DNA from 3 places in the Micromonospora sp. NBC_01796 genome. Region 3 is predicted to be linked to each of the others. Evidence: riboswitches for the same ligand, from Rfam matches in the RefSeq annotation. Region 3 holds a riboswitch; each other region holds the start of a gene.
The links. Region 3 has a riboswitch for cyclic di-AMP ahead of OIE47_RS10370 (coiled-coil domain-containing protein). Riboswitches for the same ligand answer to the same signal wherever they lie in the genome.
Positions count from the first base shown of each region.

Region 1 (10,288 bases), 1.8 Mb from region 3:
GTCACGGCTGGGTGGTCCGGCGGCGCCGGATGAGCAGGAAGCCGGTGCCGATCGCCAGCACGGCGACGCCGGCAAGCAGCAGACCCGGTACGAGGCTGCCCCCACCTTCGGTGGTGGACTCGTCCCCGGCGAGTTCACCCGGCAGCTCGTCCGAGGGGGACGCCGTCGCCCCGGCGGGTGCGGCGGTCGGGTCCGGCCCGGTCGACGGTTGGGTCGCCGCCGAGGGGCTCACCGGTGCGGTGGCGGGCGGCGGCGCGGTCACGGTGAAGGTGAGTTTGCCGCTGACCGGGTGACCGTCGACCGACACCACCCGGTACGCCACCGTGTAGTCGCCCGCGTCGAGCGGCTGCCGGAGCCGCTGCACCGCGCGGGGTCCGGTCACCTCCGGCTGGCCGGTGCCGACGGCCGCACCGGCCTTGTCGGTCACCGCGACGGTGGTGAACTTGGGGTTGAGGCGTTCGGCGAAGTCGAGCACCACCTCGGCCGGCGCGCTGGCGAGCTGGGCGCCCTTGGCCGGGTTGCTGGCACGCAGCTCGTTGTGCGCCCAGGCGGGCGCCGGCACGGCCGTGAGTACGGCGGCACAGGCGACGGCGATGACGGCAAGCGGGCGGAACACTCGCATCCAGCTCAACTCCCAACGGCGATGGCAGACAGCCCCCACGGGTAGTCGTGCCGGACGGCCGGATGGTTCCCGCCGAGTCACCAGTGGCTGTCCTGGCACAACCGGGCCGAGGTTAGCGGCTCGACCTGAAGAGTCGCATGGTCGATGCCGAAGCTCTCGTGCAGCCGTTCCCGGGCGGCGGTGAGCACCCGGCCGACCTCGGCACCGGGATCGAGGCTGAGGTGGGCCGAGACGACGTCCATGCCGGAGGTCAGCGTCCACACGTGCAGGTCGTGTACGTCGCAGACCCCGGCGACGCCGGCCAGGGTGGTGCGTACCTCGGTCACGTCGACGTGCGGCGGGGCGGCCTGGACCAGGACCCGGATCGCGGCCCGGGCGAGTTGCCAGGTGCGCGGCAGGATGAACAGACCGACCGCCACCGCGACCACCAGGTCGGCGTAGAGCCACCCGGTGAACGTGATGATGACTGCGGCGACGATGACGCCGACCGAGCCGAGCAGGTCGCCGAGCACCTCGAGGTACGCCCCGCGAACGTTCAGGCTCTCCTTGGCTCCGGAGCGCAGCAGCAGGAAGGCGACGATGTTCGCCAGCAGGCCGCCGACGGCGACGACGAGCATCGGTCCGGCGGCGACCTCGGGCGGGTCACCGAACCGGCGTACGGCCTCGACCAGGACCGCGATCGCCACCCCGAAGAGGAGTACGGCGTTGCCGAGGGCGGCGAGGACCTCCAGCCGGTAGAGGCCGAACGTCCGTTGGGTGTCGAGGCGGGCGCGGCTGGCGGCGGTGATCGCGGCCAGGGCCATGCCGATGCCGAGCACGTCGGTGAACATGTGGCCGGCGTCGGAGAGCAGGGCCAGTGAACCGGTCAGCCAGGCGGCGACGGCTTCGACCAGCATGAACACCGTCAGTACGGCAAGCGCGGCCCAGAGTGGGCGGCGGTGCTTCTCGCCTGCCCTGAGCATGTGACCGCCGTGGTCGTGGCCTGCACCCATGGGTCGCCCTCCCTCGTCGCCGCGCCGTCTCCCACAAAGTATGCGTACATCGCTATGTGTGCAAGTCAGAAGTGGGACTCATTGCCAGCTTCGATCGATTCGGGCGGTGACGGGCCGGAAAGCGACAGGAAGGGGCCGGTGGCGGGTCAGCCGGCGAAGAGCAGGAGCAGGCCGGCGATCGTGTAGCCGACCATCAGCACCAGCAGCGGCACCTGCGCGGCGATCGCGGACCGGCCGGGGAACAGCACCAACGCCCGGTCGTGGCTGAGCACGGTGCCGAGCAGGTGCCCGAGCACGATCAGCGTGACCTGCAACATGGCCACCCCGGTCGGGGTGACCAGGGCCGCGCTGACCGACCAGTCCGCCGTACCCAGCCAGTTGGCGTCCCCGGTGGCGAGCGGGTCGGAGAGCAGCGCGACGGTCCGCTGCCCCTCCAGGACCAGCAGCGAGTAGTAGTGCGCGAGCACGTACCCGACCGCGATCGGCACGATGCAGTGGGCGATCTCGGCCGCCACGTCTGCCGGCCGCACGCCCGGTGCCAGCTTCGCCGCGATCAGGCAGGTGAGGCCGTACGCGGCCAGCACCAGGCCGATCAGCACCAGCATCCCGACGGTGTTGGTGAGCACCGCCGGCAGTTGCGTGTTCTGCACGAACCGGAACCACGCGGGGGCGTTGGAGAGGCTGTCGAACAGGGTGGAGCCGAGCAGGACGACCACCACCGCGGTGAGTCCCGGAGCCGGGGCGAGCCCGCTCATCCCCTCCAGCGGGTTGCGCCAGACCAGCACCCCGTCGTCGCGACGGCCGACCACCGCCAGCCGGCCGACCAGGTCGCTGTACACCTCGAAGGCGTCGCCCCGGTCGAAGAACCCGACCCCGAACACGGCCGCCCCCACCAGCATCAGCAGCGCGTACGCGACCAGCCAGGTGCGGATGACCGGGACGGTGGCCCGGTCCGGCGCGACGAGTTCCAGCCAGACGAACGCCAGCAGGCCGAGCGCCGCCGGCCAGTAACCCAGCCGCGACGGTAGCGCCAGCGGCCCCCGACGCGGATCCCGCCGGAGCAGCGCCGCAGCGAGCAGATAGGCCGTACGCAGGGGATTCAGCGCCCGCCACACCGGTCCGAACAGCAGCGAGGCGGGCACCAGCCCGACCCAGAACAGCACGTAGAACAGCCCGGCGGTGGGGTTGCGGTCGACGTCCGGGCCGAAGAAGAGCCCGATCGCGAAGTAGCCCGCGAACACCAGTCCCAGGATCCGCAGGATCCACTGCCAACCGGCCGAGTCGACCAGCCGGGCGGCCCGGTCCGGCAGCGGCCGACCCGCCTCGGCGTCACCCAGCCTCGGCTCCCGCCAGAACGCGCCCAGCACCACGAACGAGATGACCAGGGCCAACGCCGCACCCGTCACCGCGTACGCGAACGGGATGGGCAGGTCCTGCCGCCCGCCGACCCCGTGGGCCAGCAGTTCGGGGACCGTCCTCATCGGACCAGTAGCTGGAACAGCAACACGCCCGACTCGTGCGTCTCGACCTCGAACAGGCCGTCCATGTCCGCCACGAACTCGACCGTGGCCGGCTGGCCCGCGGGCAGTTCCGCGCCGACCTCGTACCCGTGCACGTGCACCCGGTCCGGAACGTCGCTGGTCACGGTGATCCGGACGGACTGGCCCTTCTTCGCGTCCACCCGGCCCGGCTGCGGCTCGGACCGGCCCTCGGTGATGGTGATGGCCACCTCGACCGGCGCGCTGGAGTCAACCGGTTCGTCGGTGGACCCGCATCCGGTGCCCGCGACGGCCAGCAGGACGGCACCGGTCAGTGCGGCCAGTGCACGGCGACGGCCGATAGAGGGCATCATCAACATCTCCCCGGTCAGCCGGTCCCGTGACATCGGGAAGCGACTGTAGCGTCTTGCCGGGCACAGCGGAAGCCACCATGATGGGCCGATGCGATCGACCCGGCTGGTTACCGTCCGCGCGGCATGCCGCCTGTTCGCCGTTGTTCTCGGCGCCACGATCGCCCTCGCGGTGGCCGGATCACCGGCGTCCGCACACGGTCAGCTCGCCGTCTCCAACCCGGTTGCCGGCGCCACGCTGTCCCAACCGATGCAGTCGTTGGAGCTGTACTTCACCGAGGCTCCGGCGGCCAACGCCTACTTCACCGTCACCGCGCCGAGCGGCGTACGGGTCGACGCCGGTTGGCGGCCCGGCCCGGACAAGCGGCTCGACCGCCCGGTGACCGAGCTGAACCTGGTCAACGGCAAGTGGGAGCCGAAGCTCTACCACACCGGATTCTCGGCGTTCGTCCAGGTTTCGCACTGGCCGGAGAAGGGCGAGTACACCGCCAGTTACCTGTCGGTGGCCTCGGACCGCGAGCCCGTACGCGGAACGGTGAAGTTCTCCTACTCCGGGGCGCCGACCCGCGCGCCGCAGGGCTGGAGCGCACCGACGAACGCCGCCGACCCGGCACTGCTCGCCCTGGCCGAGAACCCGGACAGGCCGGCGTCGAGCAATCCCGGTGCCGGCAACACCGTCGCACCCGCGTCGCCGGTGCCGGACAACGCCAGTGGCGCCTCCGACGACGGCAGCCCGATGGTCTGGTTGCTGCCGGTGCTGCTGCTGGTCGGGGTGATTGTCATCGTCGCCCTGGCGATCCGGCCGCGACGTACGGCCAGAATCAACACCGGTCCGGCGAACCGTGGGCGGCCCGTCACCACCGCGGCGGCCAGACGTGCGGCGGCGGCCCGGAAAGCCGCGGCCGGCAACCAGTCGGCGGGAAAGGCGCAGCCGTCGCGCAAACGCGGCAACCGCTGATCGGCGATCGCTGATTCGACAATCGGCGCCATCACCATTACAGCGGGTATCCATGTTGGCCGGAACCGCGAATAATAACCGAAAGTTGTTGTCCCATAACGCTTTTCGTACCGGATGGGCATGCCCATCGGGACGCGTCACACGGTAAGATTCTTCGCGGTCAACGCCAATCGGCGCCAACCGGTGCCGGCGGGACCGTCGCCTAATCGTCCTGGACGAACCGGGGAACCGAGTACGTGGGGTGAATCCGCAACAGCGGTAGGGATCACTTCCATCCCGAACCCGTCAGCTAACCCGGTCGGCGACCAACGGAAGGATCCTGCATGACGGCACCCCTCCGCCGATGGTTCACGCCTGCCCTGACCCTGGTCACCACCGTGCTCATGGTGGCGCCGTTCTCGGTCCCGGTGCAGGCCGCGCCGGCAACGCCGGCCCCGGCGGCCGAGTCCGACAACCAGTTGCTGAGCGAGGTACTGGAGGCGACCGGCCGGCGTTTCGCCGACGCCAAGGCCGCTCTCGACGCCTCGAAGAAGCGTCAGGCCGTCCTGGCCACCGAGCTGGCGAAGGCCGAGACCCAGATCGAGGAGCTGACCCCCCAGGTCACCGAGATCGCCGCCCGTTCCTACCGCACCGGCAAGCTGGGCGCGGTATCGGCGCTGCTCAACAGCGCGTCCCCGGACTCCTTCCTGGATCGGGCCGTCGCGCTCGACGAGATGAACGCGGTCAACGACCAGAAGCTGCACGAGCTCAACACCGCCCAGGAGTTGGTCGAACGCGCCAAGGCCCTGGCCGACGCCGAGGTCAAGGAGCAGGAGAAGCAGCAGGCCGTGATGGCACGGCAGAAGCAGGACGCGGAACGCTCCCTCGCCCTGGTCGGCGGCAAGAAGCTCACCAACGGCTTCGTCAACGCCAGCTCGCCGGTGGCCAAGGCGGCCCCGCGTACGGCCAGTGGCGGTTGGCCGAAGGAGTCGTGCAACAAGGACGACCCGACCACCAGCGGCTGCGTCACCCCGCGCACCCTGCACGCGTACAACGAGGTGAAGAAGGCGGGCTTCAACCGGTTCGTCGGCTGTCACCGCAACGGTGGTCCGTTCGAGCACCCGAAGGGCCGCGCCTGCGACTGGTCACTACTGAACAGCGGGTTCGCCTCCGCGCGTACGCAGGACCAGCGGCTGTACGGCAACAACCTGACCGCGTTCCTGGTCCGCAACGCGGACCGGCTCGGCATCCTCTACGTGATCTGGTACAAGCAGATCTGGTTCCCCGCCACCGGCTGGAGCTCCTACAGCGGCGAAAGCGACCACACCGACCACGTACACATGTCCATGCTCTGACCCGCTCCACGCCGCGTCGATCTAGGGCAAATGGGTGTTTGTTGATCTCTATCCACCCCCATTTGCCCTAGATCGACGCGGCGTGGAGCGGGGAGGGCGAGGGGGGCGGGGGGAGAGGCGGGGGGAGAGCTTGAGGTGGGGTGACGTGTCATCCTGGCGGGTATCATGAGCGGGTGGCGGCGAACGGGGAGCGGTGGCTCAGTGAGCGGGAGCAGCGTGCCTGGCGTTCCTTCATCACCATGCAGATGGAGTTGCAGAGCAAGCTGAACCGGCAACTGCTCGCCGACACCGGCCTCTCCGAGAGCGACTACGCCGTCCTGGTCCACCTCAGCGAGGCCCCCGAGGGGCGGCTGCGGATCTTCCAGCTCCGGGGCCACCTCCAGTGGGAGAAGACCCGCCTCACCCACCACCTGGGGCGGATGGCCCGGCGCGGACTGGTCGACCGGGAGCCCTGCGTGACCGACCCGCGGGGCGCGTTCATCCAGATCACCGAGACCGGCCTGGCGGAGATCACCAGAGCGGCGCCGAAGCACGTGTCGCACGTACGGCGCCTGGTGGTCGACGTACTCACCCCGGAGCAACTCGACACCCTCGGGGAACTCTCCGACGTCATCCGGGCCGCATTCGACGCCGAGCCCTGCGACGCCGACACCGAGGACGACCCGCAGCGGGTGCCCTGCGACGAGTGAGACCGGCCCCGAACCGGGGCCGGCCCCACTGAAAGCTGTGCACCACCGCGTCAGGCGCGGTTGAGGACCCAGGTCAGGCCGCTGGCGTCCTTCGGCGTCAGGGTCAGGGTGTTCCCCCCGCACTGGTAACGGCCCTCGCCCAGCAGCGGCTGGATGTCGACCACGTCGCCGCTGCGGCTGGCGCCGTCACCGACGTACTCCGAGATCCTGACGTTCTCGAAGAGCGTGGCCGGCGTCGGCTCGGTCAACCCCACGGTGACCCGGGTGTCGCCCCACTGCAACGGCGGCACCGGGGCCCAGTCGCCGGTGGTGCCGCCACCGGCGCCGGTGCTGACCGTGCCGCTGGCCTTGCCGGCGTAGCTGAACGTGCCGGCGATCCTGGCGTCGCCGAGTTGGGCCTTGAAGGTCACCGGCTTCATCGAGCCGAAGTCGACCGTGGTCTCGCCGTTCGGCCCGATCTTGACCAGTACCCCGTCCCCGCCACCGATGCTGGCGCTGGCCAGTGCCCCGCCGGTCTGCCCGGCGGCCGAGGCGGTACGCCAGTCCCCGGTCACGCAGGACGCCACCGGGCCACCGGTCGCCGGCGCGGCGGTCGCGCTGCCGGACGGCGCCACGGCGCTCGTGCCGCCGGACGGGCTCGGTGTGGCCAGGCCGACGGCTCCCCCTTCGGTGCAGCCGCTCACGGCCAGGCCCAGTCCGGCCAGGGTCGCCACCGCCGCTATCGCCGAAGTACGCATTCGTCCTCCTCCAGTTCGTCCGGGGCGGCTACCCGTCGCGCCGATCGCGGCGCTTCGTCGGGCCCGCGACACCGATCGCGGCGTCACGGGATCCGCCCACCGCTTCTGCTACCCAGAACCGGACATCGACCAAACCGGAAGCCCTACGCTGCCCTGGGGGCCACCACCTCCCCCGCGCCCGTCCCGTCCCCCGGAAGGCACCCCATGAAGATCATCGCCGCCGATGTGTTCGTCACCTGCCCCGGCCGCAACTACGTCACCCTGAAGATCACCACGGATGACGGCCTGGTCGGGTACGGCGACGCCACCCTCAACGGCCGTGAACTCTCCGTCGCGTCGTACCTGCGCGACCATCTCGTCCCGCTGCTGATCGGGCGGGACGCGGCGCGGATCTCCGACACCTGGCAGTACCTGTACCGGGGCGCGTACTGGCGGCGGGGTCCGGTCACCATGACCGCCATCGGTGCCGTCGACGTGGCCCTCTGGGACATCAAGGGCAAGGCCGCCGGCCTCCCGGTCTACCAACTCCTCGGCGGGGCGGCCCGGGACGGGGTCACCGTCTACGGCCACGCCAGCGGCGCCGGGATCGACGAGGCGGTCGCCGACGTCGCCCGGTTCCTGGCCGACGGCTACCGGGCGGTCCGCGTCCAGTCCGCGATCCCCGGACTGACCTCGACCTACGGGATCCGGGTCGGCGGCGGCCTGACCTACGAACCGGCGGCACACGACCGCCCGGCCGAGGACGTCTGGGACACCGCCGCCTACCTCGACTTCGTCCCGAAGCTCGTCGCCGCCACCCGCGAACAGCTCGGTTACGGCTTCCACCTGCTGCACGACGTGCACCACCGGCTCACCCCGATCGAGGCGGCCCGGCTGGGGAAGTCGCTGGAGCCGTACCGGATGTTCTGGATCGAGGACAGCACCCCGGCCGAGGACCAGTCGGCGTTCCGCCTGATCCGGCAGCACACGGTCACCCCGCTCGCGGTCGGGGAGATCTTCAACACCATCTGGGACTGCAAGGACCTGATCTCCGAACGGCTGATCGACTACATCCGTACCTCGGTGCCGCACACCGGCGGGATCACCCACACCAAGCGGGTCTTCGACTTCGCCGACACCTACGGGGTGAAGTCCGGGTCGCACGGTGCCGGCGACATCTCCCCGATCGGCATCGCCGCCGCGCTCCACCTCGACCTGAGCATCCCGAACTTCGGCATCCAGGAGTACATGGACCACCTCGACCCGGCCGGTGAGGTGTTCCACGTCGGTTACCGGTTCGCCGACGGGATGCTGCACCTGGACGACGAGCCGGGCATCGGGGTCCGGTTCGACGAGGAGGCCGCCGCGCGGTACCCGTACACGCCGAGGTACCTGCCGGTGAACCGGCTCACCGACGGCTCGATGCACGACTGGTGAGCCGCCGCCGGGCCGCGCGGGGTCGGCCTCAGAGCCCCGCCGGGTACGTCTCCAGCTCGCCCGGCTCCGCATTGGCCGGCAACTCGTGTACGGCGGTCGTCTGGTCGCACCAGATGAACGCGTCGTACCTGTCCGCCAACCGGGTCGGTACGTAGTTGCCCCACTCCTCGAACGACGGGTCGTAGACCACCCCGATCGCCCGGTGGTCTGCCGTTTCGTTCAGCCAGTCCGGCCGGTCGCCGTGGGAGAGCACGAGCAGTGCCCGTTCGGGCAGCATGCCGTGCATCCGGTCCTCCAGCGAGCCGGGCCGGGCCGGCGGCACGGTCATGGTCTCGGCCGGCGCTCCCCAGCGCGGCGCGGCGACCACCGTTCCCTGGTAGCCGCCGAACCCGATCAGGGACACCGCGTCGTCACCGTGCCGTTCCCGGGCCAACTGACCAATGTTGATCATTCCGGCCTCGGCCATGTCGGTGGCCCGCGCGTCCCCGATGTGGGTGTTGTGCGCCCAGACCACCGCCCGGGTGTCCGGCCCGTACCGCTCCAGCAGCCGGTCCAGCGTGTCCGCCATGTGCGTGTCGCGTACGTTCCACGACTGCGGGCCGCCGGCCACCATCGCCCGGTAGTACCGCTCCGCACCCGCCACCACCTCGGCGTTCTGCCAGGCGGCGAACCGGTCCGCCCCGTCGGAGGCGGCACGGGCCCGGACGGCGGCCAGCAACCGGACCACCTCGTCCTCGCAGCTCGCCGAGACGAACCGGCTGGCCAGCCCGTACTCCTCGACCTGCTGTCCGTACGGCTCGAAGCACCGGTACGCGGCCCGGGCGGCGGCCAGCGCGTCCGGGTCGTCCTCGCCCAGGTAGTCGAAGATCGCCTGCATCGAGTCCCACAGGCTGTACACGTCGAGCCCGTGGAAGCCGACCCGGTCCGGTTCCGCCCGGTCCAGATTCCAGGCCCGCAGCCACCGGCAGAACCTGGCCACCTCCGCGTTGGCCCACATCCAGGTCGGCCAGCGCTCGAACCGCTCCAACGCGACCTGCGGGTCCGCGTCGCTGTCCGGTGCGCCGGTCACCGACCGGTGCACCCGGTCGCAGTCGGGCCAGTCACCCTCGACGGCCACGAAGTTGAACCCGCACTCGGCGATCAGCCGGCGGGTGAACTGCTCCCGGAGCCGGTAGTAGTCGTACCCGCCGTGGCTCGCCTCACCCAGCATCACCACCCGGGCACGGCCGACGTGCTCCAGCAACGGGTCGAAGTCGCCCGGTCCCCCGAGCCGGTGCACCTGCATGCCCGGGGCTACCCGGACGACCGGGCGACAAACCGGGCGCGGCGGCCCGTCAGCACCCGCCGGATCGTGCCCAGGGCCGCCCCGAGCACCGTGGCGGCGGCGAGCAGCAGCAGGTAGCCGCCGCTGCGACCGGTGTGCCAGTGCAGTTCGCCGTACCGGTCGAGCAGGAAGCCGGTGAAGCAGAGGAAGCCGAGCAGGGTCACCGCGACATCCGCCCTCGGGTCCGGTGCCACCGCCGCGAAACCACCGACCGCCACCGCGACAACCAGTAACCGGGCCAGGGGCGCAGACGGCGGGAAGAGCGCGGCGGCCAGGCACGTCGCGGCGACGACCAGCGCCGCCCCACTGCCGAGGCGGATGCCGAACGGTGCCGGCGGGACCCCGCGACGTTCCGTCCGGCCACCGC
Region 1 covers NZ_CP109078.1:4,102,048-4,112,335, reverse strand. Annotated here, with positions in the region: gene OIE47_RS18970 (cytochrome c oxidase assembly protein) at 1-5, opposite strand, end outside; gene OIE47_RS18965 (copper resistance CopC family protein) at 2-622, opposite strand; gene OIE47_RS18960 (cation diffusion facilitator family transporter) at 700-1,614, opposite strand; gene OIE47_RS18955 (hypothetical protein) at 1,761-3,095, opposite strand; gene OIE47_RS18950 (hypothetical protein) at 3,092-3,499, opposite strand; gene OIE47_RS18945 (copper resistance CopC family protein) at 3,555-4,421, shown strand; cyclic di-AMP (ydaO/yuaA leader) riboswitch at 4,611-4,741, shown strand; gene OIE47_RS18940 (coiled-coil domain-containing protein) at 4,745-5,755, shown strand; gene OIE47_RS18935 (MarR family winged helix-turn-helix transcriptional regulator) at 5,929-6,444, shown strand; gene OIE47_RS18930 (hypothetical protein) at 6,495-7,181, opposite strand; gene manD (D-mannonate dehydratase ManD) at 7,386-8,597, shown strand; gene OIE47_RS18920 (erythromycin esterase family protein) at 8,626-9,882, opposite strand; gene OIE47_RS18915 (hypothetical protein) at 9,891-10,288, opposite strand, start outside.
Region 1: another riboswitch for cyclic di-AMP. It lies ahead of OIE47_RS18940 (coiled-coil domain-containing protein); the one in region 3 lies ahead of OIE47_RS10370 (coiled-coil domain-containing protein).

Region 2 (10,288 bases), 540 kb from region 3:
AACCACCGAACAGGCAACCACCGAACAAGGAAACACCCGACCCACAACCACCGAACCGGGAACCACCCGACCGGCAACGGCCGAACCGACCGGGGCCGAACCGAGGGCCGAGGCGCCGGAGGCTGACCAGCGGGCGTTGGTGCGTACACCGGAAGAAGGCCGACCACCGATCACCGCCCGCCTGTTCGAGCACCCCGGATTTGCCCCCGAGCTGGTGGCACTCGCCGCCGTACGCGCGCTGGGACCGGCGGCCGGGGCCTGGTCGGCCCGGACCAGGGCGAGTTATCCCACCGCGACCCCGGACGGCCTGGCTCGGCTGGTCACCACCCGGTTCGTCCGGCTGGCCGGCGCGGGTGGCGCGGCATCGGCCGCCGCCGGCCTGTTCGCGCCGCTCGCCGAACTGGCCGCGGTCTCCTGGACCCATGCTGAGCTGGTGCTGCACCTGGCGGCCGCCTACGACCGCGACCCGACCGATCCGGAGCGGGCGGTCGACCTGCTGGTCCTGACCCAGGTGCATCCGGACGACGGGAGTGCCCGCGACGCCCTCGCCGCCGCGGTGGCGGCTGCCCCGGATGGTGACGGTGGCGGTCTGCACCGGTTGGCGGAGGCGGGTTGGCGGCTGGCCGCACCGCTCGCCGCGCAGGCCGGTGGTTGGGTGATGCTGCGGCTGGCTGCCCGACTACTGCCCGGTGCGGCGATGCTCGCCGCCGCCGCTGGCGACTCGGCCGCGGCCCAACGGTTGGCCGCGCGAGCGGTGACCCGCTACCGCACCGCAAGAGTGAGCGGCGGAGCGGTCGGCAGCAACTGAACGCGCCGCCAGCGAATGATCGACTACAGCCAGTCGAGCCAGCTCGACGGTAGGGCGGAATAGCCGACAAAGGCGACCACGTCGAGCAGCGTGTGCGCGACCACGAGCGGCAGGACCCGCTTCGTCCGCAGGTAGAAGAGGCTGAAGATCACGCCCATGATCGCGTTGCCGATGAACGCGCCGAAACCCTGGTACAGGTGGTACGAACCGCGTAGCACCGCGCTCGTCGCGATCACCGCGCCGACCCGCCACCCGAGGTCGCGCAGCCGGGTCACCAGGTAGCCGACGACCACGATCTCCTCCAGGATCGCGTTCTGTGCGGCCGCCAGCACCAGCACCGGGACGGTCCACCACAGGTCGCGCAGGGCGGTCGGAACCACCGAGACGTTGATCCCCAGTTTGGCCGCGACATAGAACAGGCCGAGGCCGGGCAGGCCGATCAGCGCGGCCAGGCCCGCGCCCCGGGCCAGGTCCTGGCCCGGCCGGTGGGCGTCCAGGCCGAGGGTCAGCCGGGCATCGCCCCGGTCGCGGTTGAGCAGGTGTACGGCGAGCAGCACCGGAACCAGCGCGAACACGATGTTCAGTAGCTGGTACGTGAGGTCGAGCCAGGGTCGGGCCGACTGGGACGCGTTGAGTGTCGCGGTCTGCTGGGACAGCGGCCGGTCGGCGGTGAGCCGGCCGATGATGTTGACCATCGCGTAGATCGCGGACTGGCCGAGGGAGACGCCGAGGACCAGCAGGACCTCGGTGCCGATGGTCCGGCGGGACACCGGCCTGGCGAGCTCAACCGTCACCCGACCACTCTGCCTCACGCCACCGTGACTCGACCTCCCCGGACCCGAAAGTTTTACGCGCCACCCCCGTCCCGGAGTCGATCGCACATTCTGTGCGACCGACATCCACGGAGAGTGCCCATCCTGATCGAGACGGACAGCCCCATGGTCCCGCCATCCGATCAGCTCGCACGTGCGCCGGCCGCACGTCGTCATCGAGAAGGGCGCAATGGACAACCTGGCGCAGGTGTTGAAGGAGAGTTGGACCCTGGTCGAAGAGGACCGGTCCAAGATCGCAGGACATTTCTACGCCCGCCTCTTCCTCTCCAACCCGCAACTGCGCGAGCTGTTCCCCGTACAGATGGACGGCCAGCGGGACCGGCTGTTGGAGGCGATCGTCACCTCGATGCAGACGCTGGACGATCCGGAGCGGTTCGACGACTTCCTGCGCGGGCTCGGTCGCGATCACCGGAAGTACCACGTCAGCCCCGAGCACTACGCGCTCGTCGGCGAGGCGTTGCTGGTGGCGTTGCGGACCGCCGGGGGCGAGCAGTGGACCATCGAGTACGACCAGGCGTGGCGCGACGCGTACGCGGTGATCGCGGAGAAGATGATCGCGGGGGCCGCCGACGACACCAATCCACCGTTCTGGCATGCCGAGGTGCTGACCCATGAGCGACGGGGCCGGGACGTGGCGGTCTTCACCTGCCGCCCGCTCCAGTTCCCCCTGCCCTACCGTGCCGGCCAGTACGTCAGCATCGAAGTGCCCCGCTACCAGCCAAGACTGTGGCGTACGTACTCGGTCGCCAACGCGCCGACCGAGGACAACGTGATGGAGTTCCACGTCCGGGCGGTCGGCGCCGGTTGGGTCTCCAGCAGCCTGGTCCGCAAGATCAAGCCGGGGGATCTGCTGCGGTTGGCGGCCCCGATGGGGTCGATGGTCCTCGACCGGAAGTCGAACCGGGACATCCTGTGCGTCGCCGGCGGTGTCGGCCTCGCCCCGATCAAGGCACTGGTCGAGGAGTTGACCCTCTACAACCGCACCCGGTGGGTGCACGTCTTCTTCGGCGGCCACAGCCAGGACGAGTTGTACGGCCTCACCGAACTCTACGAACTGGCCGCCCGGCATCCCTGGTTGTCGGTCCTGCCCTCGTGCAGCGTCGATGACGGTTTCACCGGCGAGCGGGGCGACCTGGCCGAGGTCCTGGCCCGGTACGGCCCGTGGACCACCCACGACTGCTTCGTTTCCGGCTCGGCCCCCATGGTCCGTTCCATCCTGCGCCTGCTGGCCCAGCACGACGTACCCCCGGCCAACATCCGTTACGACACCTTCGGCGACGTCTAACCCCGCACCACCCCACCACCCCTCACCCAGCCCCCTCCCCCCAAGCCGGGTATCGGGCCCTGCCGGCAGGGCCCGATACCCGGCCCCCCTTCACCCACGCCCGCCCCCAGCGGGCCCTGATACGGAGAAAGAGTGGCTATCCCCCCGGATATAGCCACTCTTTCTCTACATCTGCCCAACGCAGGGCGGGTGGGTCAGTAGCGCCAGGGGCTGCCGGTTTCGCGGTATTCCTCTACCGGGACCAGGGGGATGTTGGGGTCCATGCGGTCGATGTAGAGCTTGCCTTCGAGGTGGTCGATCTCGTGGGCGACGAGTCGCGCCATGGCGAACTCGAAGGACGTGATCGCCCGCCCCCCGTCCCATCTGGCGTGTTCGACGTCGAGTCGGAGTGGGCGGGCCACCAGGCCACGCTGGTCGAAGAAGGAGAGGCAGCCCTCGTACTGCTCGTCGGTGTCCCGGGCGGTGTCGACAACCCGCGGGTTGAGCAGGACGACGGGTTCGGCGTCCCGGTCGGGTGGGCGTACGACGGCGGCGGCCCAGGGGATGCCGAGCTGCGGTGCGGCGAGCCCGACCCCCTTGCTGAACGGGTGCAGTTCGTCCAGCCGGTGCAGTGCCGCCCGTAGTTGGAAGACGACGTCCCGGGCGGTGGCCTCGTCCCGGGGCAGTTCGAACAGTCGGGCCGGTTGGCGCAGGAGGGCCGCCCCGCGCTGGACGATGCCGGCGGCCCGCATCCGGTCGCTGGCCCGTGGCTCGGGCTCGGCCTCGGCGGTGGGCTGGGCCCGGTAACGCCATTCGAGGCGGTAGCGGGCGTTGAGCGGTGGTTCCTCGGTCGACCAGTCGAAGACCGCCCGGCCGTCGACGTCGTGCCGGAGCAGGGGCGTACGCAACGGCCCCTCTTCGGCCGAGAGGGTGGTCTCCACCCCCCACACCTGGGGGTCGAGGTCCAGCGGGAGGTTGAGCCGGACGGAGAGGTGCCGGGTGGGCAGGCGTACGGCCCGCTGGAACCACGGACCCCACTTCTCCTCACCGACGGTGTATGCGTACTCGATGGTGACCCGCTCGCCGGGGTAGAGCGGGAAGCGCCCGTTGGCGTTCTCGAAGAGCAGCCAGACCTCTTTGAAGGCGTCCCGGTCGTGCTTCTTGCGCCAGTCCATCGGCTCGGGGCTGGCTTCGTCGCCGCAGAACGCCTGGAGGTCGAGTTCGGCGAAGGTGAGCGGGTGCTCGCGGTGGTGCCGGTTGGAGCGCCCGGGGTCGCTGGGGTACCGGTCGACGGCGACCCGGACCAGGTAGCGGGTGACGGGTTCGGTGCCGGCGTTGTAGAGCGCCCGCCGGATGACGCACCGGTACGCCTTGTCCTGGTGGGTGAGGGTGGCGGACTCCTGCTCGACGATGAGCCCGGTGCCCGGGGGCAGCCACTGTTCGGGTACGGGCGGGTCCCGGTGCGCGGTCATGTTCGACCGGGCGTGCCGGAGTTCGTCGTACTCCTGGAAGCGTTGCCAGATCGCGCCGGACGCGGCGAGTACGGCCTCGGCCCGGCGGGCGAAATCCTCGGTGGGCCGGTGGCGGCGGCCCTCTACGTGACTGACATATGAGGGGTCGAACCCCATGCGGGCGGCGAGCTGCTTCTTGGTCATGCCCCGCTCGACCCGCCGTCTGGAGAGTTCGGCCGCGAACGAGTCGGCAGCTCGCTCAATGGGCGAGGTGGTCATCGGGTTCCTAAGGGGCCGGGAATCCCAGTCTGGTGGGCGACCTACCCACTGGGGCAGAACTGCCGCGTTAACGACATTTGGCTTGACAATTCTTCCATCATCATCGATCCTATCGCGGCTCGATGCCCTGCTCAGGGCCATGGTCGAGCCCTCCGATCGGTCACTCCCGGTTACCTGTCACCCGTTCGGGTATCCGCCCGCCAGGCGTACCGGTGGATCTCGGTAGCCGATGGTGACGAACGCCTCCGCACCCTCCAAGATGTGGTTAGGCTTCCCTTAGTGCTAACGTGGCGACCGGTACGGTGACCGAAGGGCGGGTGCGGTGACAGCGGTGACACCATGGCGAACGCGGCCCCTGCGCCACGCTGACCTGGGCATCCTCCCGACACGGCGGCACCGCGCCGCCGACCCGCTGGACACTTCCGAGCAGCAGACGGGTGACCCACGGTGACGGCCGTCATCGATGGGCGCGCGTACGCGACCGCACCGCTCGCACCGGTCAACGCGACCCTGCGTCAGATGTTCGGGACCGACGACCTGCCCGGGCTCGTACCCGGACTGTTCGTCGACGACGAGCGGGGCTGGCTGCCCGCCACCGACCTGATCAACGGCAGTCACCTGCCCGACCTGCTGGCCGCCGCGCAGCGCTCCTGGCAGTCCACCCCGCACGCCGCCGCCGCGCTGTTCTGGAAGTCCTACACCTACTGGTTGGCGCTGCCCACCGTGGTCGGCTGGGCAGCCGCCCGCCGGGTCCCCCTGCTCCGGGCGTCGGACGTACTGGTGCGGGTCGAAACCGACCGGGCGACGCTGACCCTCGGGCTGCGCCGCTCGACCACGGTCGCGGTGCTCGCCTCCGACCCGCTGGCGCTCAGCGGGCTGCCCGAGGTGCGGGTGCTCACCGACGAGACCCAACTCCTCCGCGAGCTGCGTGCCTCGTTGCTCGACGAGCACCTGACCCCGCTGCTCGACGCGATCCACACCCAGGTCCGGGTCGGCGCCCGTACGCTGCTCGGCTCGGTCGCCTCCGGGGTCGCGTACGGCATCCTGCGGGCCGCGGCCGGCCTGCCCGGCGCGTCCGAGGAGAACGTCGCGACGCTGCTTCGCGCGCTCGACCTCGAAGACCTGATCGAGCTGGTGCCCGGTCCGGACGGTGAGCCGACCGTGCAGCGCAAGACGTGCTGCCTCGCCTTCACCCTGCCGCAGCCGCGGATCTGCAAGGGCTGCTGCATCCGCTCGAACTGAGCCCGGGCAGGACGCCCCGCCGGTTCACCCGTCCGGCAGGGGACGGACGTCCCAGACCCGGACCCCCGCCGATGGGCTTCGGCACGACGCCGGTCAGCGCGGTCATCCCGGCGCGCAGTGCGTCGGCCCGAGCACCTCCGCGCGGCTGGAACCAGAGCCCGGAGGTGATCCAGACCGCCAGTCCGAAGTAGCTCAGCACCGCGCGATGTCCGGCAGCGGACCGCGCCGGTGACGGCGCGGGGTCACGGGCATCGCCGCGCTCTGTGCCCGAACGCCCGGAAGGCGGACGGGGACGGATCAACCGAACAATCCGTTCGTGCCACGCCGATGCCTCAATTTCCCTACGGTCGTCGTAGATGGTTCACTCTGTCGGTCCAGGGTGCAGGTCGAGTTTCAGATCGCGAGGAATCGACGCATGGCAGAAATCACTGGGGATCAGCGAGTTCAGTCCGAGGTACTCGAGGGTCTCGCGACCGCCGTGAACCACCGCCGATGGTTTGTTGAGCTGGCGCTGCCCTACCTGGGGGACAACCCGATCGAGATCGGCAGTGGCCTCGGTGACTACGTGCTCGAGTGGGCGCCGCACTTCCCCAGGTTCACGGCCACCGAGGCCGATCCCGACCGGTTGGTGGCACTGAAGGAGCGCCTCGCCGGCGAGTCCAACGTCGAGGTACGGCAGATGCTGCTGCCGCAGCCGGAGCAGGAACGCGGCGACTACAGCGCGGCGGTCTCGTACAACGTGCTCGAACACATCGAGGACCACGTCGGAGCGCTGCGGAGCATGCGGGAACTGGTGCGTCCCGGCGGTGCGATCGTACTGATCGTGCCGGCGTTCGAGTTCGCCATGGGTCCGGCGGACATCGCCACCGGACACGTACGGCGCTACACCAAGAAGACGATGCGGGCCGCGCTCACCGACGCGGGGCTGACCGTGGAGCGGTTGCACTACGCGAACGCCCTCGGCCTCATCGGCTACTACATGGCGACGAACGTGTTCCGGCTGATGCCCAAGGAAGGCCCGATGGTGAAGGTCTACGACAGCCTGGTGCTGCCGGTGACCAAGGCGGCGGAGCAGCTCGTGCGGCCGCCGTTCGGACAGTCCGTCTTCGCCGTCGCCCGGGTACCCGGCGCGTCGGAGGCCTGACCGGAGAGCGACGACCGACACCGTTCAACCCGTCCCCGGTGTCGGCCGTCCACTTACTCCGGCAAGCTCAGCCCTTGACCTGGTACGTGGGCCGGATTACCGCCCGTGCCAGGGTGTGGAAGGTCAGGTTGAAGCCGACGTACGCCGGGCTCGCGTCCGGCGTGAGGTCGAGCTGCTCCACATCGAGGGCGTGTACGGCGAAGAGGTACCGGTGGACGTGGTCGCCGGCCGGCGGGGCAGCGCCGCCGTACTCCTGGGTGCCGTAGTCGTTGCGGACGGCGAACGCACCACCCTCGACGGACCCGGCCTTGCCCGCGCCCCGGGGTAGCTGGGTGACCGACACCGGGATGTTGACCAGGACCCAGTGCCAGAAACCGCTGGTGGTAGGCGCGTCCGGGTCGTAGCAGGTGACCGCGAAGCTGCGCGTCCCGTCCGGGAAACCGGACCAGGCGAGCTGCGGCGACAGGTCGCCACCGCCCACGCTGGAGTGTACGAACTCGGTGCCCAGCGGCTCCCCGTCGCGCACGTCGTCGCTGGTCAGCGTGAACGCCGGCACCGGCGGCAACAGGTCGTACGGGTCCGGCCCGATCGCTCGCTCAAGGTTCATCAGGATGTCCTTCCAAAGAGGGAGACTCAGTGTCTTTGTACCCTGTCCGGCCCGCCTCAGTGCTGCCGGTGGGGGAAACAGTGGGCAACCGGTCTCCCGACGTCCACGACAACGCGGCCGGGCCCCATTCTCGAAATACCGATCCGACCGCTCGTACGGATGGCCCGCCGCTGTTTCAGCCGAGAATCAGCACCGGTTCGGAAACCCTCTACCTCGTACGCGGACGCGCCTTTCATCCGGGCTTTTCCCGGCCGGTTCGGCGGCGCTTTCGTGGTCCGGTCGTGGGCGCTCTCCCGGTCTGGTCGTCGGCGCTTTCCCCGTCGGGTCGTCGGCGCGACCCCCGACCGGCGGAGCGTGAGCGACGACTCGCTGGCCGCCGCACCGGTCGACCGAGGCGGGGGGACCCCGGGTCCGTGGCCGCCGACGAGGGGACCAGCCCACCTCGGCCCAACGGACATTTCTCTGATCCGGACTCCGTGCCGGCAATGTCACCCCGTCGACAAATCCGACGTCGTCAACGTGCGGGACACAAGCGGGTACGTCGGTCGCAGTCAAACTGGTCACTGCGGCTACAACCACTCTCCGTGATCACGAGTCGAGGGTCGCACCACCCGCAAGAAGCGGCATGGGTCACGGTTTAAGCAGGCCAAGAGGGGTTGGCAGGAGCAGAAGCGGCCCAGTAACGTCAGCCCGTCTGGTCCGGCCCTTAGTCACCGCGGGTGACACCGGAACAGGCCCGCTGAGTCGTAACTGTTACGAGCCGGGGACCCAAAGTAGTTCTGGGGTGAATCCGCGAACCATTGGTTCGCGGTAGGGCGTGCTTCCCGCCCGAATCCGTCAGCTAACCCGGTAGGCGGTATCGGAAGGAGAACATGCTCGTGCAGCGCCGTACCTGCCGTGGCCCAACCCTCGATCCCCCCGGCCCGTTCCGCCACCTGCCCCGGCTCGCCCGCATCGCGGTCCAGCCCGCGAAGGTAGCGCACTAGGCCCACTCCGACGACCGGCGACGCACACGCGTACGCGGTCGGTGGCACGAGGACGCGCGTGACCGGTAGGTGATCCGAAATCGCCCGGCAATTCCCGTGGCGAGTTCATCCGGTAACGCATTTCACCGCATCGCGGTGACGGTTCCGCACGCCCCGATCCGGACCCGACGGCTGGCGGTGAATCCGCCCCGCCGATAGCGCGTACCCCGGTCACGTACCCGGCCCCGGCAGAGACATCTCGCCATCCCGATTCATGTGCCCCCGATCGCAGATCGGCACATCTGCGGAGGATCTATATGAAGCATCGTCAGCAACTCCGACGCGTCGTGACCGCCAGCCCGTACCGGGCCGGCGCCGTCTCCGCCGCCGTTCTCGCCGTGGGTCTCACCACCGGCATCCTGCTCACCCAGGGCAACGGGTCCACCCCGCCGGCCAACGCCTCGACCATCGCGGTCGCGGAGAAGATGGGCGGCCAGGCCGGCGCCGAGGTCGCGCCCAGCCTGGTAACCCCGAGCCCGGCCACCCCGTCCCCGAGCGCCTCGACCTCGGCACCGGTTCCGGCGGCCCCGTCGTCGGCCCCGCCCACCGCCGCGAAGGCCGTGGCGACACCGACCAAGGCGGTCAAGAAGGCTCCCCCCGCGTCGAAGGTGCTCGACTACGACTACGAGGCGCAGATCAACGGCTGGTACTGCGGGCCGGCGGCCACCCGGATCGCCCTCACCGCCCGCGACCGTCAGCCGAGCCAGGACGACGTCGCCGCGGCCCTGGGCACCACGTTCAACGGGACCAACTCCGCCGACGACGTCACCCGTGGGCTGAACAGCCTGGCCAAGACCAACTTCTACACGAGCACGTTCATCCAGGGGTCCCCGTCCCCGGCCCAGATGGACCAGCTCCAGGCGGACGTCGTACACGCCGTCAGCAGCGGGTACGCGGTCGTCGCGAACATCGCCGGTTCGGCGACCGACACCGACGGCGGCTGGCACTCGTACGACGGTGGTCACTACCTCACCGTCGTCGGTTACCGCGACAGCGGACGGACCGTGCAGATCGCGGACCCGGCGTTCGTCAACGGGGTCAGCTCCTACTGGATGACCACGATCGACCTGGCCAACTGGATGGCCACCCGAGGCTACTCAGCCTGACCCGCCCTCCCCCCGGTCCCGGGTGCCGACCCAACCGGTCGGCACCCGAGGCTGTCCGTACCAGTGGGACGGTGGCCGCGTTGCCACAACCATCCACGTACGCGTGCGTTGACCCTGTCGTGACCATGGACCTCGCCAATCGGGCGGACACCGGCGACCGCAGGGTCCCGGCGGCCGGCGGTGCTCCCAGTCGCTACTCCGAGCCGGTCGCCACCGCGCGCCGGTACCCCGAACGAAAGGCACAGGTGGTGGCCATGGCCGGTCAGGTGTTCGCCCGATGAGCCGCGTCGACGAGCCGCTGACCCGCGCGGGAATCTGGGAGGCGGCGGCGATGACCATCGCCCAGCACGAGGACCGGGGTACGTCCTACGCTCCCGGCACCTGCGCCTGTTGCACCCCGGACGGCTGCGCGCAGTTGAGCTGGGCGATGGAGGTACGCGCCGGACGTGATCCGGAGTACCCGATCGGCAGCCCGGCCCCGCCAACCCTGAAGTCGATCAGCTGACGCCCCAGCCCGAAACTGCCCGAT
Region 2 covers NZ_CP109078.1:2,810,692-2,820,979, forward strand. Annotated here, with positions in the region: gene OIE47_RS12930 (hypothetical protein) at 1-808, shown strand, start outside; gene OIE47_RS12935 (CPBP family intramembrane glutamic endopeptidase) at 832-1,602, opposite strand; gene OIE47_RS12940 (globin domain-containing protein) at 1,811-2,926, shown strand; gene OIE47_RS12945 (peptide deformylase) at 3,121-4,635, opposite strand; gene OIE47_RS12950 (hypothetical protein) at 5,095-5,877, shown strand; gene OIE47_RS12955 (class I SAM-dependent methyltransferase) at 6,293-7,021, shown strand; gene OIE47_RS12960 (YbhB/YbcL family Raf kinase inhibitor-like protein) at 7,089-7,628, opposite strand; cyclic di-AMP (ydaO/yuaA leader) riboswitch at 8,356-8,499, shown strand; gene OIE47_RS12965 (C39 family peptidase) at 8,911-9,759, shown strand; gene OIE47_RS12970 (hypothetical protein) at 9,885-10,040, shown strand; gene OIE47_RS12975 (hypothetical protein) at 10,037-10,264, shown strand.
Region 2: another riboswitch for cyclic di-AMP. It lies ahead of OIE47_RS12965 (C39 family peptidase); the one in region 3 lies ahead of OIE47_RS10370 (coiled-coil domain-containing protein).

Region 3 (10,288 bases):
CTCTACGTCGCCGCGTTCCTCGGCAGCCCGAGGATGAACCTGCTGGAGGCGTCGGTCTACGTCCACCTCGACCGGTACGTGACCCTCAACCTCGGGGAACAGTCGCTCTACCTGCCCTGGGACGACATCCGGTCGCGGGCGGTGGCGCACTACCACGGTGAGCGGATCGTGGTCGGGATGCGGGCCGAGGCGCTGACCCCGGTCGCGGCGGACGCCCCCGGTGACGTGCTCCAGGGCCGGATCCGCTACCTGGAGCACCACGGGCACGAGTCGCTCGCCTTCCTGGACATCGGTGCGACCGCCATCGTCGTGGACGAACTCGGTGGGCCGACGCGGGAGCAGGCCGCCACCGGCAGCCGGCTGCGCCGGTTCGGCCACGCCGTGCAGCGGCTCACCGGTCGGGCCGCCGTGCCGAACCAGCCCGGCGTCGAGCGGGAGACGGTCGGCCCCGGTGCGCGTACCAGCGTGCTCAACGATCCGGGCCGGCACCATCGCCGTCCGGCGGAGCTGGCCGTCCGGCTGGCGCCGTACCCGGCGGTCGCGGCCGGACATCCACTGGCCATTTCGGTACGCATGGACGCGCTGCACTTTTTCGACGAACGCGGCGACCGGATTGATGTGGGGTGGCGGTAACGCGCCCCCACCACTTAGCGTCAATGGGCTAAGTTCCGCTTTCCACCACCGAAAGGGATCATCCGTGGCAACTGACGGCTCCGGCCTGCTCGTCATCGAGCGCATTCTCCGGGATCGGCACGGCATCTGGCAGCAGGTGGTCGAGGAGCGGGACCTGAATGCGTTGACCGGCAAGATGCTGGCCGCGTCGGCGATCGCCCTCGCCTGTTACGGTGCCGTGCTCGGCGCCTTCCACAGTTTCCTGATGGCGCTCACCTCGGCGGTGAAACTGCCACTGCTGTTCCTGATCACGCTGGCGATCTGTCTGCCGACGCTGTATCTGTTCAATCTGGTCTTCGGCGCCCGCCTCTCCGTACGCCAGGCGGTGGCGATGGTGATGGTCGCGATCACGGTCACCTCGATGCTGGCGGTGGCGTTCGCGCCGATCAGCCTCTTCTTCCTGATCACCGCGCCGGACTACGGATTCTTCAAACTGCTCAACGTGGCGATCCTGACCCTCTCCGCCTTTGTCGGGCTGAAATTCCTGACCGGCGGCATGCAGGTCCTCAACGAGCACGGCCTGCTCGCTCCCGCCCAGCCACAGCCGCAGGCCCAGCCGGCGCAGGTGCCGCAGCAGGCGCAGGTTCCGGTCGCTGCCGCCGAGGTGCCCGCCGTTCCGGCGCCGGTCACGGTTGGTGCGGCGAACGGTGACGGGGGAGCGCCGCTCGCCGCGCCCGTACCGGTGACCACCGCGCCCGTACCGGTCGCCGCGGCACCCGCCGCCCCGGCCCAGGGTGCCCCGGCGCAGGTGGCGACCCAGCCGGCCTGGCCGTTGTACCAGCTTCCGCCCGGATACCGGCAGCAGCCCGGTGCCCGGGTGGCGCCGGCGGGTACCGGTCAGCGGCCGGCGAGCATGACCCTGCTCTACATCTGGATCCTGCTGTTCGGCTTCGTCGGCACCCAGCTCGCCTGGACCCTGCGGCCGTTCTTCGGCAGCCCCGGGCAGGACTTCGCGTTCTTCCGCAGCATCGACGGCAACTTCTACGCCGAGATCCTCCGGACCATCGCCAACCTCTGACCGTCGCCCGTCCCGTTCCGCCCCGACCCGGCGACCTGCCGGTCGGGGCGGGGCGATACGGCGACAGGTTTCCGTTGGGTATTGCCGAGGTAAATTACTGGCGAGTAGCCTCCGGCTCATGACCATCGACTCACGTCAGATCGCGGCCGGCATGCTCGACGCGGTGCCGTTCGTCCGTACCCTCGGGTTCGAATTCGTGGAGATCGCCCCCGACGGCGCCGAAGGCGTCCGGGTCGGGGTCCGGCTGCCGGACACCCCCGCCACCCACAACCATGTCGGCGGCCCCCACGCCGGGGCGCTGTTCACCCTCGGGGAAACCGCCTCCGGAGCGGTGGTGCTGGCCGCCTTCGGCGCGATGCTCGACCGGGTGGTGCCGCTGGCCGTCACCGCGAACATCGCCTACCGGAAGCTGGCCCTCGGCCCGGTACGGGCAACCGCCCGGCTCGGACGGCCCGTGGCCGAGGTGACCGCCGAATTCGACGCCGGCACCCGCCCCGAGTTCCCGGTGCTGGTCGAGATCGGCACCGAGGACGGCGAGTTGACCGCCGAGATGACCGTGGTCTGGACGCTGCGCCGCCGCTGACCTCGTACGAGGTGGGAAACACCATCGAGGAAAGACGTTTGTCCGACCGGTTCCCCCGGATAAGTTGAGAGCGTGCTGGGTCTACCCGCTCATGTGACCGCGTGCCTCTTCGACCTCGACGGAGTGCTGACCCAGACTGCCCGGGTCCACAACTCCGCCTGGGCCGAGACGTTCGACGCCTTCCTGCGTCAGTGGGCCGACGCCCACGGGCAGCCGTTCGTGGCGTACGACCCGGGGCCGGACTACAACCGGTATGTCGACGGGCGCCCCCGAGCCGACGGCGTACGGACCTTCCTCGCCTCCCGGGGCATCGAACTGCCGGAGGGGAAACCCGACGACCCGCCCGAGGCGAACACGGTCAACGGCGTCGGCAACCGGAAGAACGAGATCCTGCTCCGCCGGATCCACACCGACGGCGTCCAGGTGTACGACGGATCGGTCGCGTACCTGCACGCCGCTGCCCGCGCCGGGCTGCGCCGGGCGGTCGTGTCGGCCAGCGCGAACTGCCGGGACGTCGTCGCCTCCGCCGGACTCGAAGACCTGCTGGAGGTCCGGGTCGACGGGGTGGTCGCCGCCCAGCGGGGGCTGCGCGGCAAACCGCACCCGGACACCTTCCTGGCCGCCGCCGAGCAACTCGGCGTCAAGCCCGACCAGGCCGCCGTCTTCGAGGACGCGCTGTCCGGGGTCGAGGCGGGCCGGGGCGGTGGCTTCGGCTACGTGGTCGGGGTCGACCGGGTCGGGCAGGCCACGGCGCTGCGCGAGCACGGTGCCAGCATCGTCGTCACCGACCTGGCCGAACTCCTGACCCGCGAGGATGCCGCATGATCCGGGAACGGGCCTATCCGGTCGAGCCCTGGCACGTCCGGGAGACCCGCCTCGACGTCGACGTGCTGGCCCAGTCGGAGTCGGTGTTCGCCCTCGCCAACGGTCACATCGGACTGCGCGGCAACCTGGACGAGGGCGAGCCGCACGGCCTGCCCGGCACCTATCTCAACTCGTTCTTCGAACTCCGGCCGCTGCCGTACGCCGAGGCCGGGTACGGCTTCCCCGAGTCCGGGCAGACCATCGTCAACGTCACCAACGGCAAGCTGATCCGGCTGCTCGTCGACGACGAACCCTTCGACGTCCGGTACGGCGAGCTGTTCGACCACGAACGGGTTCTCGACCTGCGGGCCGGGACCCTGCACCGGGAGGTGCTCTGGCGCTCCCCGGCCGGCAAGCGGGTACGGATCCGCAGCACCCGACTGGTCTCCTTCACCCAGCGCTCGGTCGCGGCCATCCGGTACGAGGTGGAGCCGGTCGACGAGCCGCTGCGGCTGATCGTGCAGTCGGAACTGGTCGCCAACGAGGTCCTGCCGGCGCAGAGCAAGGATCCCCGGGTCGCGGCGGTGCTGGAGTCGCCGCTGCAGTCCGAGGAGCACCTGGCCCTGGAGGACGGGGGTCTGCTGGTCCACACCACCAGGGCCAGCGGGCTCCGGCTGGCCGCGGCGATGGGCCACGAACTGGAGGCACCGGCCCGGACCACGCTGAGCACCGAAACCTTCGACGACTGGGCCCGGACCACCATCACCTGCGTACTCCAGCCGGGTGAGCGGATCCGGCTGGACAAGTACGTCGCGTACGGGTGGTCCAGCGAACGGTCCCGGCCCGCCCTGCGCGACCAGGTCGGCGCCGCCCTGGCCGGGGCACGTTTCTCCGGCTGGGACGGGCTCCTCGCCGAGCAGCGCGACTACCTGGACACCTTCTGGGACACCTCCGACGTACGCGTCGAGGGCGATCCGGAGGTGCAGCAGGCGGTCCGGTTCGGCCTGTTCCACGTACTCCAGGCCGGTGCGCGGGCCGAGTTGCGCCCGATCGCCGCCAAGGGGCTGACCGGTCCGGGGTACGACGGGCACGTCTTCTGGGACACCGAGACGTTCGTGCTGCCGGTGCTGACGTACACCCTGCCGTCGGCGGTGGCGTCCGGGCTCCGGTGGCGGCACTCCACCCTCCCGATGGCCCAGGAACGGGCCCGGACCCTCGGGCTGAACGGGGCCGCGTTCCCGTGGCGGACCATCCGGGGCCAGGAATGTTCGGCGTACTGGCCGGCCGGCACGGCCGCGTTCCACATCGCGGCGGACATCGCCGACGCCGTACGCCGCTACGTGCAGGCCACCGGCGATCAGGACTTCGAGCGCGAGATCGGGCTGGAGTTGCTGGTCGAGACGGCCAGACTGTGGCGTTCGCTCGGGCACCACGACCGGGCCGGCAAGTTCCACCTGGACGGGATGACCGGCCCGGACGAGTACACCGCGGTGAAGAGCGACAACGTCTACACCAACCTGATGGCGCAGCGGAACCTGCTCTCCGCCGCCGACGCCGTGTCGAGGCACAGCGACCACGCCTGGCGGTTGGGCGTGGACGACGAGGAGACCGCCGCCTGGCGGGACGCGGCGAACGCCATGCACATCCCGTACGACGAGGAGTTGGGCGTACACCAGCAGGTGGAGGGCTTCACCCGGCTCCAGGAGTGGGACTTCGCGGGCACCCCGCCGGAGAAGTACCCGCTGCTGCTGAACTACCCGTACTTCGACCTGTACCGCAAGCAGGTGGTGAAGCAGTCCGACCTGGTGCTCGCCATGCACTGGCGCGGGGACGCGTTCACCCCGGAGGAGAAGTCCCGCAACTTCGCCTACTACGAGCGGCGTACGGTCCGCGACTCGTCGTTGTCGGCCTGCACCCAGGCGGTCCTCGCGGCCGAGGTGGGGCATCTCGAGCTGGCCCACGACTACCTGGGCGAGGCCGCCCTGATGGACCTGCACGACCTGAACCAGAACACCCGCGACGGGGTGCACGTCGCCTCACTGGCCGGGGCGTGGATCGCGCTGGTCGCCGGCTTCGGCGGGATGCGCGACCACGGGGACACCCTCTATTTCGCGCCCCGGCTACCGAACCGGATCGACCGGCTGGAGTTCTCGCTGGTCTGGCACGGGCACCGGCTCCGGGTCGACGTACGCGAACGCGAGACGACGTACTCCCTGCGCGACGGCGACAGCAGCGGCGGGGTGGTGGAGCTGTTCCACCACGGGGAGAAGGTCCGGGTCACCTCCGACGAACCGGTGACCAAACCGGTGCCGGAGGCGCGCCCGGCGGGTCCCGCACCGAAGCAGCCGCCCGGCCGCGCCCCGGCCCGCCGGGCCTCGGTGGCCGAGATCGCCGGCCCGACCGTCAAGTCCGAGGTCGAGCCCCCGCGCCGCCCCCGCGCCCAGAAGTAGGTCCGCGGCCGTCCCCGGTCAGAGCAGGGACAGGTGTACGTGGTTGGTGTGGTCGCTGGACGGGTCACCCTTCGCGGACGAGTACGCCTTCCAGCCCGTTGCCGGGAACCAGATCTGGCGGTACCAGATCACGTAGAGGATGCCGAGCCGGTCGGCGTTGCGGACCAGGAACGCGGCGAGGTTGTTGCCGTACGTCTTGTCGCCGCCACTGGCGTCCCCGCCGAACCCGCCGGGCTGCGCGGAGAAGTCGCAGGCCCGGCCCTTCGGGTGTTCGAACGGCCCACCGCTGCGGTAACACGACACGTACCGGGTGAAGCCGAGCCGTTTGGTCTCGGTCAGCGCGTGCAGGGTGCGCGGGGTGACGCAGCCGTTGGTGGTCGGGTCGTTCTGGTTGCAGGACTGCGCCGGCAGGGACCCGTCCCGGTTGCGCGGTGCGGATTCCGCGACCGGTGAGCTGGCGTTCACGAAGCCCTCGGTGCTGGTGCCGCCGACCTGGGAGAGGGCGCGTTCGGCCGCCTCCTTCTGCTTGGCCATCACGGAGAGCTGGCGCTGTTCCTCGGCCATCGCCGCGTCGGCCGCCGCCTTCGCCCGGGTGGCCCGGTCGCGTGCCTCGTACAGTTGGCGAAGTTTGCTGTTGTCGCGCTGCGCGATCAGGTCGAGCCCCCCGGCCCGGTCCATGAAGTCGTCCGGTGAGGCGCTGCCGAGCAGCGCGGAGATCGGCCCGATCCGGCCGATCCGGTAGGCGCTGACGGCGACCTCTCCGACCTCGGGCGTGAGCTGGTCGAGCTGTGCCTCGATTTGCCGCAGTTCGTCGGCGAGCGCCACCTGGTGCTTGCGGGCGTTCTCCACCCCGACGCTCGCGGCGGCGTAACCACGCCCGGCCGACTCGAGTACGTCACGTAAGAGGGGGTTGCCGCCCTCGTCCCCGGGCGCGGTCGGCGAGGAGGGTGCGGCTGCGGCCGGCCCGGCCGCGACGGCGGCACCGCCCAGCAGAGTCACCACGGCGAGCAGGGTCAGGGCCAGCGAGAACCGCTGACGCTTGGGTCTCGTCATGCACGTTCCTCCCGTCGGCCGCCGACCGGGTTAGCTGACGGGTTCGGGACGGAACAGGCCCTACCGCGTGTGCGGACTCACCCCGACTACCTGGTTCCCCGGCTCGCACAAGGCGATTGGGCGGCGGTCGTCGCCGACAGCAGAGGGGGTACCACCGGGTCGGAACCGAGGGTGACATTACCGGATCAGACGGACTTAGTACCCGATTTCAGGGTCGCCGCCAGAGATTTCTCCTGCTAGCGCACCGAACCCCGGCGGGCCTCCGTGAGGAGTGCCCGCCGGGGCGTGTCGTCGTGCCCGGCCCCGGCCGCGTCCCGGAGACCGAAATCTCCGGTGTCGGCCGAGCCGTGGTGTCTCTCCTGATCTAGCGGCGGTCCCCGGTCGAGGGAACACCCGAAGGGTCGTGCGGGGTCACCCGGCGCGGGTCGTCCGAGGCCCGTGCCTGTGCCGCCTCGTCCGCCCAGTCCCGCCGCGCACCCTCGCGCTTGTCGCGTTTGTCCTTCGGCGGACTGGTGCCGGCTCGACCGGACTCCGACTTAGCGGATTTGTGGTGGGTCATGGCATCCTCACGATCGCCTCAGCGCGGGCCGCTGCCACGGCCGCCGTGGTCTTCCTGCCTGACCCGGTTCGCCTTCCCGACCACCGAGCCCGCAAACGGGGATTGGCGGCCCGGCGGCGGGTTGTTCCACTCGTAGGCGGGTACCGGACAGCGGGTGGAGACAGTGACGACCGAGACCACGATCTGGGCCGGGGAGGTGCAGCTCACCGCCGACCTGGTCACCCCTACCGAGGGGACGGTCGGAGTGGTGCTGTTCGCCCACGGCAGCGGCAGCTCCCGGCGCAGCCCGCGCAACGTCGCGGTGGCGAGGGTACTCAACCAGCGGGCCCTGGCGACCGTGCTCGTCGACCTGCTTACGCCCGAGGAGGAGCAGGTCGACGAGAAGACCGCGGAGCTGCGCTTCGACATACCGATGCTCGCCGGCCGGGTGGTCGGGGTGATCGACTGGCTGCGGGCCGAGCCCGACACGGCCGCCGTGCCGATCGGGCTGTTCGGCGCGAGCACGGGTGCGGCGGCGGCACTGGTAGCCGCGGCCGAGCGGCCGGAGCACGTACCGGCGGTCGTCTCCCGCGGCGGCCGCGCGGACCTGGCGGGTCCGGCCCTTTCCCGCGTACGCGCGGCGACCCTGCTGCTGGTCGGCGGTCAGGACGAACAGGTGATCCAGTTCAACCAGCAGGCCCGCGACGCGCTCGGCGGGGAGGTGGAACTGCGGATCATCCCCGACGCGACCCACCTGTTCCCGGAGCCCGGAGCGCTGGAGCAGGTGGCCGACCAGGCCGCCGACTGGTTCGCCGACCGCCTACCCAGTTTCGGCGCCGCCCCCTGACCGGTGCGCGCTTTCGCCGCTGCCCGAGGCCGTCCGTCTGTGGCTCGGACGCCGAACGCGGACCCCTGTCCGACCCGTTCATCGGCGGGATTGGCGGGTAACCCGCTGGCATGCACATCGGGATCATCGGCGCAGGAAACGTAGGTGGAACGCTCGCCCGTCGTCTCGCCGCGGCGGGCCACGAGATCGCGATCGCGAACGCGAGCGGCCCACAGAAGATGCAGGACCTCATGGGCGATCTCGGACACCGGGCGCACGCGGTACCCCCGTCGGAAGCGGCGCGCTTCGGTGACGTGGTGATCGTCGCCGTACCGTTCGGCCGGTACAACGAACTGCCCACGGCGGAGCTGAAGGGCAAAACCGTCATGGACACCGGGAACTACACACCGGACCGGGACGGGAACATCCCCGAGTTGGACCAGGACCAGACCACCTCCAGCGAGATGGTGCAGCAGCACCTGCGCGGTGCGCACGTGGTCAAGGCGTTCAACACCCTGCACGCCGAGAACATGCGCGACCACGCCCGCCAGTCCTCGGCCCAGGAGCGGTACGGCATTCCGATGTCCGGGGACGATCCGCAGGCCAAGCGGGCCGTCGCGGACCTGGTGGAAGAGCTCGGTTTCCAGCCGGTGGACGCCGGTGATCTCGCGTCCGGTGGGCGCAAGCAGCAGCCGGGCGGCATCACCTACGACGCCGACTTCACCGCCGACGAGCTGGTCGAGGCGTTGCGCCTGGACTCCTGACCCGACCACGTCGCTGCCGTCGGCTGGCTGCCTCCGGAGTGCCGGTCACGAGGGGTCCCGCCCCTGCCGGAGTGCGGTGATGGTGTCGACAACCCGGTAGACCACCGCGGTCACCGGCACCGCCACGAAGGCACCGGCGATCCCGCCGAAGAGGGTGCCCGCGGTGACCGCCACCAGGATCACCACCGGGTGCAGGCGTACCTGCCGTTTCATGATCAGTGGTTCGAGCAGGTTGCCCTCGGTCTGCTGTACGGCGATCACCGCCAGCAGCGTCAGCAGAGCGGTGGTCGGACCGTTGGCGGCGAGGGCGACCAGGACCGCGACGCTGCCGGCGACCGTGGCGCCGATGATCGGGATGAACCCGCCGAGGAAGGTGACCACCGCCAGCGGAAAGGCGAGCGGGACCCCGAGCAGGACCAGTGCCAACCCGATGCCGATGCCGTCGATCGCCGCGATCGCCACCGTCCCCCGGGTGTACGCGCTCAGCGTGTGCCAGCCGTTGCGCCCAGCCTGGATAAAGGCGGGGCGGGACCGGTCGGAGACCCGGCTCAGCACCCACTGCCACATCGGCCGCCCGTCCTTGAGCAGGAAGAACAGCAGCACGAAAATCAGCAGTACGGCGCCCGCCACCTCGGCTGCCGTACGGGCTCCGGCCACCGGGTCCGGCGTCGACCGGCGCAGCCCGTCGGTCGCCTGCTTGGTCCACCGGTCCAGTTGCTCGGGGCTGACCGGCAGCGAGCCGGTGATGAAGTCCCTGGTCCGGTCCAGACCCTCGTCCAGTTGCTTGCTCAGGCTGGAGAACTGGTCCGCCGTGAGGGTCCACACCAGGTACGCGGCCCCGCCGATCACCGCCAGCAGGAGGAAGAGCGAGATCAGCGCGGCCAGTGCCGGGGGCAGGCGCAACCGGCGCAGCCGTACGGCCAGCGGGTCGAGCATGGCGGCCAGGAAGAGGGTGGCGGCGAGCGCGATGGTCAGCGGCGCGAGCCGGGAGGCGAGGGTGGCGAGCAGGAAGACCCCGCCCGCGATGATCAGCAGGCAGGCGCTCCAAACCACGGACCAGCGCAGGAACCAGGGCAGACTGTCCCAGGTGCTGTGTACCCGTTGCTGGGCACCCTGGATCCGATCGAGTCTGCCGTGCAGCGGGGCCTCCGGCTCCGGCGCTGCCGGGCCCGCCCCGACAGCCTCCGGATCGGGTGCCGCGGTGCCGTCAGACACTGTCGGCCCCTCGCTCGCTCGCCATGGTCACGGTGACCCCTCTCGATGTCGGCGGAGGGGCAGTACCCGGTCAGGGGTGGGTCGACACGTCTGGGCGGGGCGTCCAGAATCCTACGCGATGTAGCGATAGCTCCGTGTTTCGTCCTGAATTTCGCTCCGTCGGCGTTCCGGCGTCGCCGGGACAGACGGATGGGGGCTCCCGCTGGCACGGGAGCCCCCATCGGGGTCAGGTCGGATCAGGGACGGCCGTCGGCACCGCACTTGATGATCGGTCGGATGCAGTCCTGCACCCGGCGGGCCATCTCGTCCTCCGGCCAGGCGTTGAAGAAGTCCCCGTGCATCGTGTAGCCAGCTCCGGAGGCGAG
Region 3 covers NZ_CP109078.1:2,266,183-2,276,470, reverse strand. Annotated here, with positions in the region: gene OIE47_RS10395 (ABC transporter ATP-binding protein) at 1-633, shown strand, start outside; gene OIE47_RS10390 (hypothetical protein) at 698-1,690, shown strand; gene OIE47_RS10385 (DUF4442 domain-containing protein) at 1,809-2,273, shown strand; gene OIE47_RS10380 (beta-phosphoglucomutase family hydrolase) at 2,346-3,098, shown strand; partial or broken gene OIE47_RS10375 (glycoside hydrolase family 65 protein) at 3,095-5,449, shown strand; gene OIE47_RS10370 (coiled-coil domain-containing protein) at 5,546-6,580, opposite strand; cyclic di-AMP (ydaO/yuaA leader) riboswitch at 6,584-6,713, opposite strand; gene OIE47_RS10365 (dienelactone hydrolase family protein) at 7,303-7,965, shown strand; gene OIE47_RS10360 (NADPH-dependent F420 reductase) at 8,076-8,708, shown strand; gene OIE47_RS10355 (AI-2E family transporter) at 8,754-9,923, opposite strand; gene OIE47_RS10350 (DUF1996 domain-containing protein) at 10,160-10,288, opposite strand, start outside.